DNA from 3 places in the Cupriavidus sp. DF5525 genome. Region 1 is predicted to be linked to each of the others. Evidence: predicted binding sites of a transcription regulator. Region 1 holds the regulator's gene; each other region holds the start of a gene.

Region 1 (3,276 bases):
TTGCCGGCGCCGGTTTCGCCGGTGAAGACGGTGAAGCCGGACGTGAAATCCAGGTCGAGCGTGTCGACGATGACGAAATCGCGGATGGACAGGCTGCGCAGCATCGTGGCGTGAGGGGGTGTCGGTCCGGTGGGTCGGGCTCGGGCTGGGGGGCGGCTCAGAGGCGGTTGTCTTCGGACGGATACTCGTGCCAGTGCAGCTTCTTGCGCAGCGTGGCGTAGTAGTTGTAGCCGACCGGGTGCAGCAGGTTGATGTGCTTCTCCGAGCGCCGCACTACAATGCGGTCGCCCGGCAGCAGCGAGGTCAGCGACTGCATGTCGAAGTTGACGCTCGCGTCGCGCGCGCTGGCCACTTCGATGGTGACCTCGGCGTCGTGCGGCAGCACGATCGGGCGGTTCGAGAGCGCGTGCGGGGCGATCGGCACCAGCACCACGCCGGACAGCGTAGGATGCAGGATCGGGCCGCCGGCGGACAGCGCGTACGCGGTCGAGCCGGTGGCGGTCGACACGATCAGGCCGTCCGAGCGCTGGTTGTACATGAAAAAGCCGTCCACCGACACCGCCAGCTCGACCATGCCGGAGATGCCCGAGCGGTTCACCACCACATCGTTCAGCGCCAGCGCGGAAAAGATATCCATGTCGTCGCGCACCACGCGCGATTCCAGCAGCAGCCGGGTCTCGGCCTCGTAGCGGCCGTCGAGCATGTCGGGCAATACCGTATGCGCGTCTTCCAACGCGATATCGGTCATGAAGCCGAGCCGCCCGTGGTTGACGCCGATCAGCGGCACTTCGTGGCCGGCCAGCTGGCGCGCCAGGCCCAGCAGGGTGCCGTCGCCGCCCAGGACCACGGCGACATCGGCCTGTTCGGCGATCTCCTCGGCGGAGAGGGCCGGGTAGCCGGTCAGCCCGGTGGCCAGCGCGGTCTCGCGCTCGAACACCACATCCTGGCCGTTGCGCAGGATATAAGAGGCGATCTCCTCCAGCGGCCCTTCGATGCCGGCGGTGGAATACCGGCCCACCAGGGCGACGGTCTTGAACGGAGTGCGCAACGCGCTGTCTTTGGGGGGGGCGGACATGCCGGGATTAGACCATACCGCCGTAACCGTTGTCAGCATGCCGGGTGCGGAACCCGGCGCCGGGCGAGGCCGGGCGCCGGAAGGTCCAAAACTTGCGTAAAATCGGGACATCATGGATGAACGTTCCAAAACGCTGCTCAAGACCCTGATCGAGCGCTACATCGCGGAAGGTCAGCCGGTCGGTTCCCGCACCCTGTCCAAGTACTCGGGGCTGGACCTGTCGCCGGCGACGATCCGCAATGTGATGTCCGACCTGGAGGAGATGGGCTTTATCTCCAGCCCGCACACCTCGGCTGGCCGTATCCCGACGCCGCGCGGCTACCGGCTGTTCGTTGATTCCATGCTGACGGCCAAGCCGCTCGAGCGCAACGCCGACCTGGCCGAGCTGACCGGCCAGATCCAGGACCAGCTCGGCGGCCAGCAGCTGGGCCCGCAGCGGATGATCACCATGGCGGCGCGCACGCTGTCCAACCTGTCGCACTTTGCCGGCGTGGTGATGACGCCGCGGCGCGCGCAGGCGTTCCGGCAGATCGAATTCATGCGGCTGTCGGAAAAGCGCATCCTGCTGATCATCGTCAGCCCTGAAGGCGACGTCCAGAACCGCATCATCCAGACCGAACTGGCTTATACGCCGGCGCAACTGATCGAGGCGGCCAACTACTTCAACTCGCATTACGCCGGCATGAGCTTCGACTCGGTTCGCGACCACCTGCGCGTGGAACTGCGCGACCTGCGCCGCGACATGTCGCAGCTGATGCAGGCGGCGGTCGAGGCCGGCAGCACCGTCGAGGACGAGGAGGACGACCACGTCTATATCAGCGGCGAGCGCAAGCTGCTGGAAGTGGAAGACCTGGCCTCCAGCATGGACAAGCTGCGCCGGCTGTTCGACGTGTTCGAGCACAAGACCAGCCTGCTGCAGCTGCTGGACGTGTCCAGCCACGCCCAGGGCGTGCAGATCTTCATCGGCGGCGAGAGCCGGCTGGTGCCACTGGAAGACATGGCGGTCATCACCGCGCCGTACGAAGTCGACGGGCAGATCGTCGGCACGCTGGGCGTGATCGGCCCCACGCGCATGGCCTACGAGCGCGTGATCCCCATCGTCGACATCACCGCGCGGCTGCTGTCCAGCGCGCTGAGCCAGAACCAGTGACACGGCTGGCCGGTCTCAAAAGCTGCCCCATTCCTACCGAGCGCGGCAAATATTGCCGAAGCGTGTTGCGAGCGCTCGTTATCTGCGCTCGCCGCGCCAACCCGGAAGCGACATGACGTTTTCTCCCGAACCGGCCTACCAGCACGGCCAGGCGCCACGCACGGCGATCCTGCTGGTCAACCTGGGCACCCCCGACGCGCCCACGCCCAAGGCGGTGGGGCGCTACCTGAAGGAGTTCCTGTCCGACCCGCGCGTGGTGGAGATCCCGCGCGCGGCCTGGCTGCCGCTGCTGCACGGTGTGATCCTGCCGCTGCGTTCGCGCGCCTCGGCGCTCAAGTACGAATCGATCTGGCTGCGCGAGGCGCATATGACGGGCTCGCCGCTGCTGGTCTACAGCGAGCGGCAGGCGCATGCGCTGCAGCGGCTGCTGAACCAGAACGGCCATGAGGTGACGGTGGCCTGCGCGATGCGCTACGGCAACCCGTCGATCGCGTCGGTGCTGGAGGCGCTGCGCCGCCAGGGCTGCGAGCAGGTGCTGGTGCTGCCGATGTACCCGCAATACTCGGGCACCACCACGGCGACCGCGTTCGACGAGGTGTTCCGCGTGCTCGGCCAGTGGCGCAACCAGCCCGAGTTGCGGCTGGTCAAGCATTTCCATGACCACCCGGCCTATATTTCGGCACTGCACCAGCAGGTCGGCGCCTACTGGGCCCGGCACGGCATGCCGGACTTCGCCCACGGCGACAAGCTGATCCTGTCGTTCCACGGCGTGCCGCGGCGCACGCTGGAGCTGGGCGACCCGTACCACTGCGAGTGCCTGAAGACCGGCCGCTTGCTGGGCGAGGCGCTGGACCTGCAGCCGGGACAATACCAGGTGACGTTCCAGTCTCGTTTCGGTAAGGCGGAATGGCTGCAGCCGTACACGGCCCCGACGCTGGCCGAGCTGGGCAAGGTCGGCGCCGGCCGGGTCGACGTGTTCTGCCCCGGCTTCCCTGCCGATTGCATCGAGACGCTGGAAGAGATCGCCATGGAAGGGCAGACTGAATTCAAG
Region 2 (3,276 bases), 760 kb from region 1:
GGAGTTCTTTATTGTTGTGCTGGTCCCGGGAATGAACTGGCGAATCGTTATGCCCGCGCTTGCGTAGCCACAAAGACAATCATCAAGCGACTTCAGAAAATCCGCTTCATGGCCAGGTGTGTATCCGACAGCCCCATTCTCAGCGATGTCGTAGGCCTTCGGATTTTGGCGCGTGGAGACGGTCACAATCTTATTTCCCGGAAGAGATCGAATGGCACTCAACAATCTGGCAGCATCCGGCGAGTTTGGCTGGAAAGGCTCGGTATATGCCTGCAAGGCCTCGACACGAACCATGCTGCTTTGCATTTTGGCGTTGCTCCGCGGTCCAAGCTCTTGAACGAGTGTCCGCCGCCGGCGCTTGCTCTCGCGGCGTCGAACTCTCAGGGCCTCACGCTGGCGCAGATAGTCGGCCAACTCCTTCTCCGCCCATTCGTGTGCTTCCTGGCGCGAGGCGAAACCTTTCCGCTCTCGTTCGATTGTGGTGCCCCTGGAGGTTCTGCGGCGAACTACGCGAGCGCAAAACCGGCCATCGACCATGGTTACTGTAGTGCAATACTTCATCGGTCAGTGCGAGAAACCCCGGCGTTCGGACCGGGGAGGGATAGCGCGCGACGCTAAGCGCCGCCCCAGCTCTCGCTCTCCTTGATAGTTGGCGCTATGAATGAATCCATCGCCGCGCTGGATCCTGCAGTGTTTGCATGAAGTGCATGCACCGTGCGAGCGACAGTTTGGAAGGTAAGCTTCTTCTTAAGTATATAGTTGAAGATGTTCGATGAAAAAAATCCGAGCATCCAGTTCCTTGGCATGTATGGAAATATCTGCGCGATTTAATTCTGGGCCTAACAATGGAGCACTGGTATTAGTCCCGTCTCGCAAGGAGACTTCCGCGAAGTCAAACTCGCTGAATTGAAGCTCGCGGCCTCGCCTTTGACTGTGCCACTGATACTGGCGGCCTTGAAACCGCTGCTGGGCGGAAACCCTCGTCCTGGCTGCCTTGAAGCAGGCACGCAGAAGCGAATAGTCCAAGACTATGGTTGCATCGAATTGGCATCGTCACATCTATGAGGCTGCGATCCCCGCAAAGTGCCGATGCTTCGTTTTTCAGTAGCATCCCAGCCACGGTCTCTCCCGCGTTCTGAGGAGAGCATGGCCGTGCGCAAGCACAAGCTCAGTTTTTCCACAAATCCGGTCTTGAAATGCCCATACTCCATCCCCATCATTCGCATTCGTCAGGGCGGAGTGCTAATAGCGCCTGTTCGATACACCAAATTTCAGACGGCATTGCCCTCGTGGCTGGCCGTTTTGTTCGAATAACACTTGCATATCTAGGAGCATTCATGAACCTTCGCCCTCTGCACGACCGCGTGATCGTCAAGCGTCTGGACAACGAAACCAAGTCCGCGTCCGGCATCGTGATTCCCGACAACGCCGCCGAGAAGCCCGACCAGGGCGAAGTCCTGGCCGTCGGCCCGGGCAAGAAGGATGACAAGGGCCACAATATCGCTCTCGACGTCAAGGTGGGTGACCGCGTTCTGTTCGGCAAGTACGCCGGCCAGGGCGTGAAGGTGGATGGCCAGGAACTGCTGGTCATGCGCGAAGAAGACATCATGGCCGTGGTTGCCAAGTAATCGACGCCCGTCGCACCAACAAATACCCCAGATTCCCGACCGTCCCCCTCTCATATAGAGAAGGCGCGCGACGGTCTTTCCAGATTCGGAGATTCAAGACATGGCAGCAAAAGACGTAATTTTCGGCGACGCCGCACGTGCCAAGATGGTGGAAGGCGTAAACATCCTCGCCAACGCAGTCAAGGTGACCCTGGGCCCGAAGGGCCGTAACGTGGTGCTGGAGCGCAGCTTCGGCGGCCCGACCGTGACCAAGGACGGCGTGTCCGTGGCCAAGGAAATCGAGCTGAAGGACAAGCTGCAGAACATGGGCGCCCAGATGGTCAAGGAAGTGGCTTCCAAGACCAGCGATAACGCCGGTGACGGTACCACCACCGCAACCGTGCTGGCCCAGTCGATCGTGCGCGAAGGCATGAAGTACGTTGCCGCCGGCATGAACCCGATGGACCTGAAGCGCGGCATCGACAAGGCTGTTACCGCTGCCGTGGAAGAGCTGAAGAAGGTCAGCAAGCCCACGACCACCAGCAAGGAAATCGCCCAGGTTGGCGCGATCTCGGCCAACAGCGACACCTCGATCGGTGAGCGCATCGCCGAAGCCATGGACAAGGTCGGCAAGGAAGGCGTGATCACGGTTGAAGACGGCAAGTCGCTGGCCGACGAGCTGGAAGTCGTGGAAGGCATGCAGTTCGACCGCGGCTACCTGTCGCCGTACTTCATCAACAACCCGGAAAAGCAAGTTGTCCAGCTGGACAGCCCGTTCGTGCTGCTGTTCGACAAGAAGGTCTCGAACATCCGCGACCTGCTGCCGGTGCTGGAGCAAGTGGCCAAGGCCGGCCGCCCGCTGCTGATCATCGCTGAAGACGTCGAAGGCGAAGCCCTGGCGACCCTGGTGGTCAACAACATCCGTGGCATCCTGAAGACCGCCGCCGTCAAGGCCCCGGGCTTCGGCGACCGCCGCAAGGCCATGCTGGAAGACATCGCCATCCTGACCGGCGGCACCGTCATCGCTGAAGAAATCGGCCTGACGCTGGAAAAGGCCACCCTGAACGACCTGGGCCAGGCCAAGCGCATCGAGATCGGCAAGGAAAACACCATCATCATCGATGGCGCCGGCGACGCAGGTGCGATCGAAGGCCGCGTGAAGCAGATCCGCGCCCAGATCGAAGAAGCGACCTCGGACTACGACCGTGAAAAGCTGCAAGAGCGCGTGGCCAAGCTGGCCGGCGGTGTTGCCGTGATCAAGGTTGGCGCTGCCACCGAAGTCGAAATGAAGGAAAAGAAGGCCCGCGTGGAAGACGCCCTGCACGCCACCCGCGCTGCGGTGGAAGAAGGCATCGTCCCCGGCGGTGGTGTGGCCCTGCTGCGTGCCCGCGCTGCGATCTCGGCACTGACCGGCGAAAACGCCGACCAGAACGCCGGTATCAAGATCGTGCTGCGCGCCATGGAAGAGCCGCTGCGCCAGATCGTGCTGAACGCCGGTGAAGAAGCTTCGGTGGTCGTTGCCAAGGTTATCGAAGGCAAGGGCAACTACGGCTACAACGCGGCTTCGGGCGAGTACGGCGACCTGGTCGAAATGGGCGTGCTGGACCCGACCAAGGTCACCCGCACCGCACTGCAGAACGCCGCTTCGGTGGCTTCGCTGATGCTGACC
Region 3 (3,276 bases), 800 kb from region 1:
CCGGCCTGTTTTCCGCCTTCCGCCGCTTCTCCCTGCTGGCCGTGCTTGCGCTGGCCGTGGCCGCCTGCGGGCAGCAGAAGGCATCGTTCCGCAATGTCGACATCAGCGGTGCCGCCGACTTCGGCAAGGACTTCTCGCTGACCGACCATACCGGCAAGGTGCGCCATATCGCCGACTTCAAAGGCAAGGCGGTGGTGATGTTCTTCGGCTACACCCATTGCCCGGACGTGTGCCCGACCACCATGGCCGAGCTCAAGGCCGTGATGGAGAAGATGGGCCCAGACGCCGACCGCGTGCAGGTGCTGTTCGTGACGGTCGACCCGGAGCGCGACACGCAGGCGCTGCTGGCCCAGTACGTGCCTGCCTTCGATCCGCGCTTCCTGGGCCTGCGCCCGGCCGACGAAGCCGCGTTGCAGAAGGTGACCAAGGACTTCAAGGTGTTCTACGCCAAGGTGCCGGGCTCGTCGCCGAACAACTACACGGTGGATCATTCCGCCGGCAGCTATGTATTCGACCCGGATGGCCGCCTGCGCCTGTTTATCCGCCACGGCCAGGGCCCGGAACCGATCGCGCACGACCTGAAACAGCTGCTGTCCTGATGCCCCGGGGTGCGGCATAACGCCGCAGCCGCGCCCAGCAGGCAAACAAAAAGGCCGGTCCAGTGGACCGGCCTTTTTGCTTCTGGCGGGGCAGCGGGATCAGGCAAAGGCCTGCAGCGCGCCCTTCATCTTCTTCATTGCCGCGGCCTCGATCTGGCGGATGCGCTCGGCCGAGACGCCGAACTCGGCGGCCAGCTCATGCAGCGTGGCGCCGCCCGAGCCGTCGTCCTCGACGTTCAGCCAGCGCGCCTCGATGATGCGGCGGCTGCGCTCGTCCAGCTTGGCCAGCGCTTCTTCCAGGCCTTCGACCTGCATGCGGTCGTGGCGCTTGGCTTCCATCACGCGCGTGGGCTCGTTATGGTTGTCCGCCAGGTAGGCGATGGGGGCGAATTCCTCCTCGCCGTCGTCGATCTGGCCTTCCAGCGCCAGGTCGCCGCCCGACAGGCGGGTTTCCATCTCCATCACTTCTTCGGGCTTGACGTTCAGCTCGCGCGCCACCGCCTCGACCTGCTCCGGCGTGAACGTGTGCGAGCCCTGCTTGTGGCTGCGCAGGTTGAAGAACAGCTTGCGCTGGGCCTTGGTGGTCGCCACCTTGACCATGCGCCAGTTCTTCAGCACGTACTCGTGGATTTCGGCCTTGATCCAGTGCATCGCGTACGACACCAGGCGCACGCCCTGGTCGGGGTCGAAGCGCTTGACCGCCTTCATCAGGCCGATATTGCCTTCCTGGATCAGGTCGGCGTGCGGCAGGCCGTAGCCCAGGTACTGGCGGGCGATCGACACGACCAGGCGCAGGTGGGACATCACCAGGCGGCGGGCCGCGTCAACGGAATCGTGGTCGCGGAGTTCGCGCGCCAGGCGCTGCTCTTCCTCCGCGGTCAACAGCGGAATTCGGTGGACAGCCTGGATATAGCTGTCGAGATTGCCCAGCGTGGCCGGGAAGGTCAGCGCCAGGCTACCCCCGTGCTTCGGGGCCGTCGGCAGACGGCTGGGGGTCAGATTTTGGTCAGCAGACAAGACTGCGTTCACTCAATGGCTCCTTTCGCATCCGGCGGTTCGGTTGCCGGTGCGCCGCGCACCTTCTCTTGGGATGGGCGGCGGCACTGCAACGCATCTTAGCACTCAGGCCGGGTGAGTGCTAATTGGAGTCCTGACTGTTGCGATAGTTCCCGACGATTGTCATAGCATATTGGATAGCTATTTCGCAATCAAGCGCCGTCGGGGATACTCGCAGCAGGGCGCACTCAGTATTAGAGCAAAGCGTGCCCCGCCGGTTCTGCCCGCTGGTGGAATGATTTGTTGCACCAGCGGCTACACTCGACGCAAGCGGCGCCACGCTGGCATGCTTGCGAGCCTCTCTTATTCCACCGGAGAAGTTATGTCTGCTATCGAACACTTGCTCAAGCCGCATGTGCGCGACCTGGGCGATTTCACCGTACGGCGGCTGCTGCCTGCAGCGGCAACCCAGACGGTAGGGCCGTTTATTTTCTTCGACCATATGGGGCCGGTGCAACTGCCGCCCGGGGAGGGAGCCGATGTGCGCCCCCATCCGCATATCGGCCTGGCCACCGTTACCTATATGTTCGAGGGCGAGATCATCCACCGCGACAGCCTGGGCAGCGAGCAGGCGATCCGTCCGGGCGACGTCAACTGGATGACCGCCGGCCACGGCATCGTGCACTCCGAGCGTTCGCCGGACCATGTGCGCGCGGCGGGCGCGCGGCTGCACGGCATCCAGACCTGGGTGGCGCTGCCGCAATCGCATGAAACCGACGAGCCGTCGTTCTTCCACCATCCGGCCGAGACCCTGCCACGCATCGAGCGGCCCGGCGTGCGCATGACCGTGATCGCCGGCGATGCATTCGGCAAGACCTCGCCCGTCAAGGTGTTCAGGCGCACGCTGTATGTGGCGATCGAACTGGACGCGGGCGCCAGCGTGGAAATCCCGGCCGAGCATGCCCAGCGTGGCATCTACCCGGTGGACGGCGCCGTCACGCTGGACGGCGAGCCGCTGCCGGCGGAACACATGGTGGTGCTGACGCCCGGCCAGAGCGCCACGCTGCTGGCCACGGCGCCGTCGCGCGTGATGCTGCTGGGCGGCGATCCGACCGACGGCCGCCGCTTTATCTACTGGAATTTCGTCGCGAGCAGCAAGGAAGCGATCGAGGCCGCCGCCAGGCGCTGGGAGGATGACCAGTTCCCACGGGTGCCGGGAGACGAGAACGAGCGCATCCCGCTGCCGCCGCGCAAGCCTTAAGGGAAGGAAAGGGGCCGGCTCAGACCGGGCTGGCCCAGGTCACCCGGGTGCCCTGCCGCAGGCATTCCCGGATCGCCTCGATCTGCGTGGCGATCGGCGCCGGTACCGGCACGGCGCCATCCAGCACGCGCCGGATCCAGGCCGCGGTCTGATCGACATCGCTGCCGGGTGGCAGCTCCGGCACTTCAGCCAGCGAGCCCCCGACAGGATCGACCAGCGTCTGCTGGTGCCCTTCATGCAGCCAGTCGATGCGGCTGTTGCGGCGCGCATCGGCCACCACTTCGCCTTCGGTCCCGCGTGCCAGCAGCACGTTGGCGGGTTCGTTCGAGAAGTAGTCGGTCAGCGTCTCGCGGTATTCCGGGTGCGTATAGCTGTACAGCCGCAGCCCTTCGGCGGGGGAGTGCTCGCCCACCGGTTGCA

Evidence for each region. Region 1 encodes HrcA, which represses chaperone genes, less so after heat shock. Its sites were predicted from a motif close to TTAGCACTCNNNNNNNNNGAGTGCTAA; they were not measured.
Region 2: groES (co-chaperone GroES) is a predicted target of HrcA. The motif match lies at 1,220-1,246, and genes of this name have one in related genera.
Region 3: rpoH (RNA polymerase sigma factor RpoH) is a predicted target of HrcA. The motif match lies at 1,715-1,741, and genes of this name have one in related genera.

What each region holds. Positions count from the first base shown of each region.
Region 1 covers NZ_CP168265.1:1,129,580-1,132,855, forward strand. Annotated here, with positions in the region: gene recN (DNA repair protein RecN) at 1-104, opposite strand, end outside; gene ABNX08_RS05385 (NAD kinase) at 158-1,075, opposite strand; gene hrcA (heat-inducible transcriptional repressor HrcA) at 1,188-2,225, shown strand; gene hemH (ferrochelatase) at 2,338-3,276, shown strand, end outside.
Region 2 covers NZ_CP168265.1:1,885,739-1,889,014, forward strand. Annotated here, with positions in the region: gene ABNX08_RS08930 (hypothetical protein) at 1-414, opposite strand, end outside; partial or broken gene ABNX08_RS08935 (DUF3622 domain-containing protein) at 430-561, opposite strand; gene groES (co-chaperone GroES) at 1,338-1,628, shown strand; gene groL (chaperonin GroEL) at 1,729-3,276, shown strand, end outside.
Region 3 covers NZ_CP168265.1:325,858-329,133, forward strand. Annotated here, with positions in the region: gene ABNX08_RS01635 (SCO family protein) at 1-599, shown strand, start outside; gene rpoH (RNA polymerase sigma factor RpoH) at 699-1,628, opposite strand; gene ABNX08_RS01645 (pirin family protein) at 1,978-2,856, shown strand; gene ybiB (DNA-binding protein YbiB) at 2,876-3,276, opposite strand, start outside.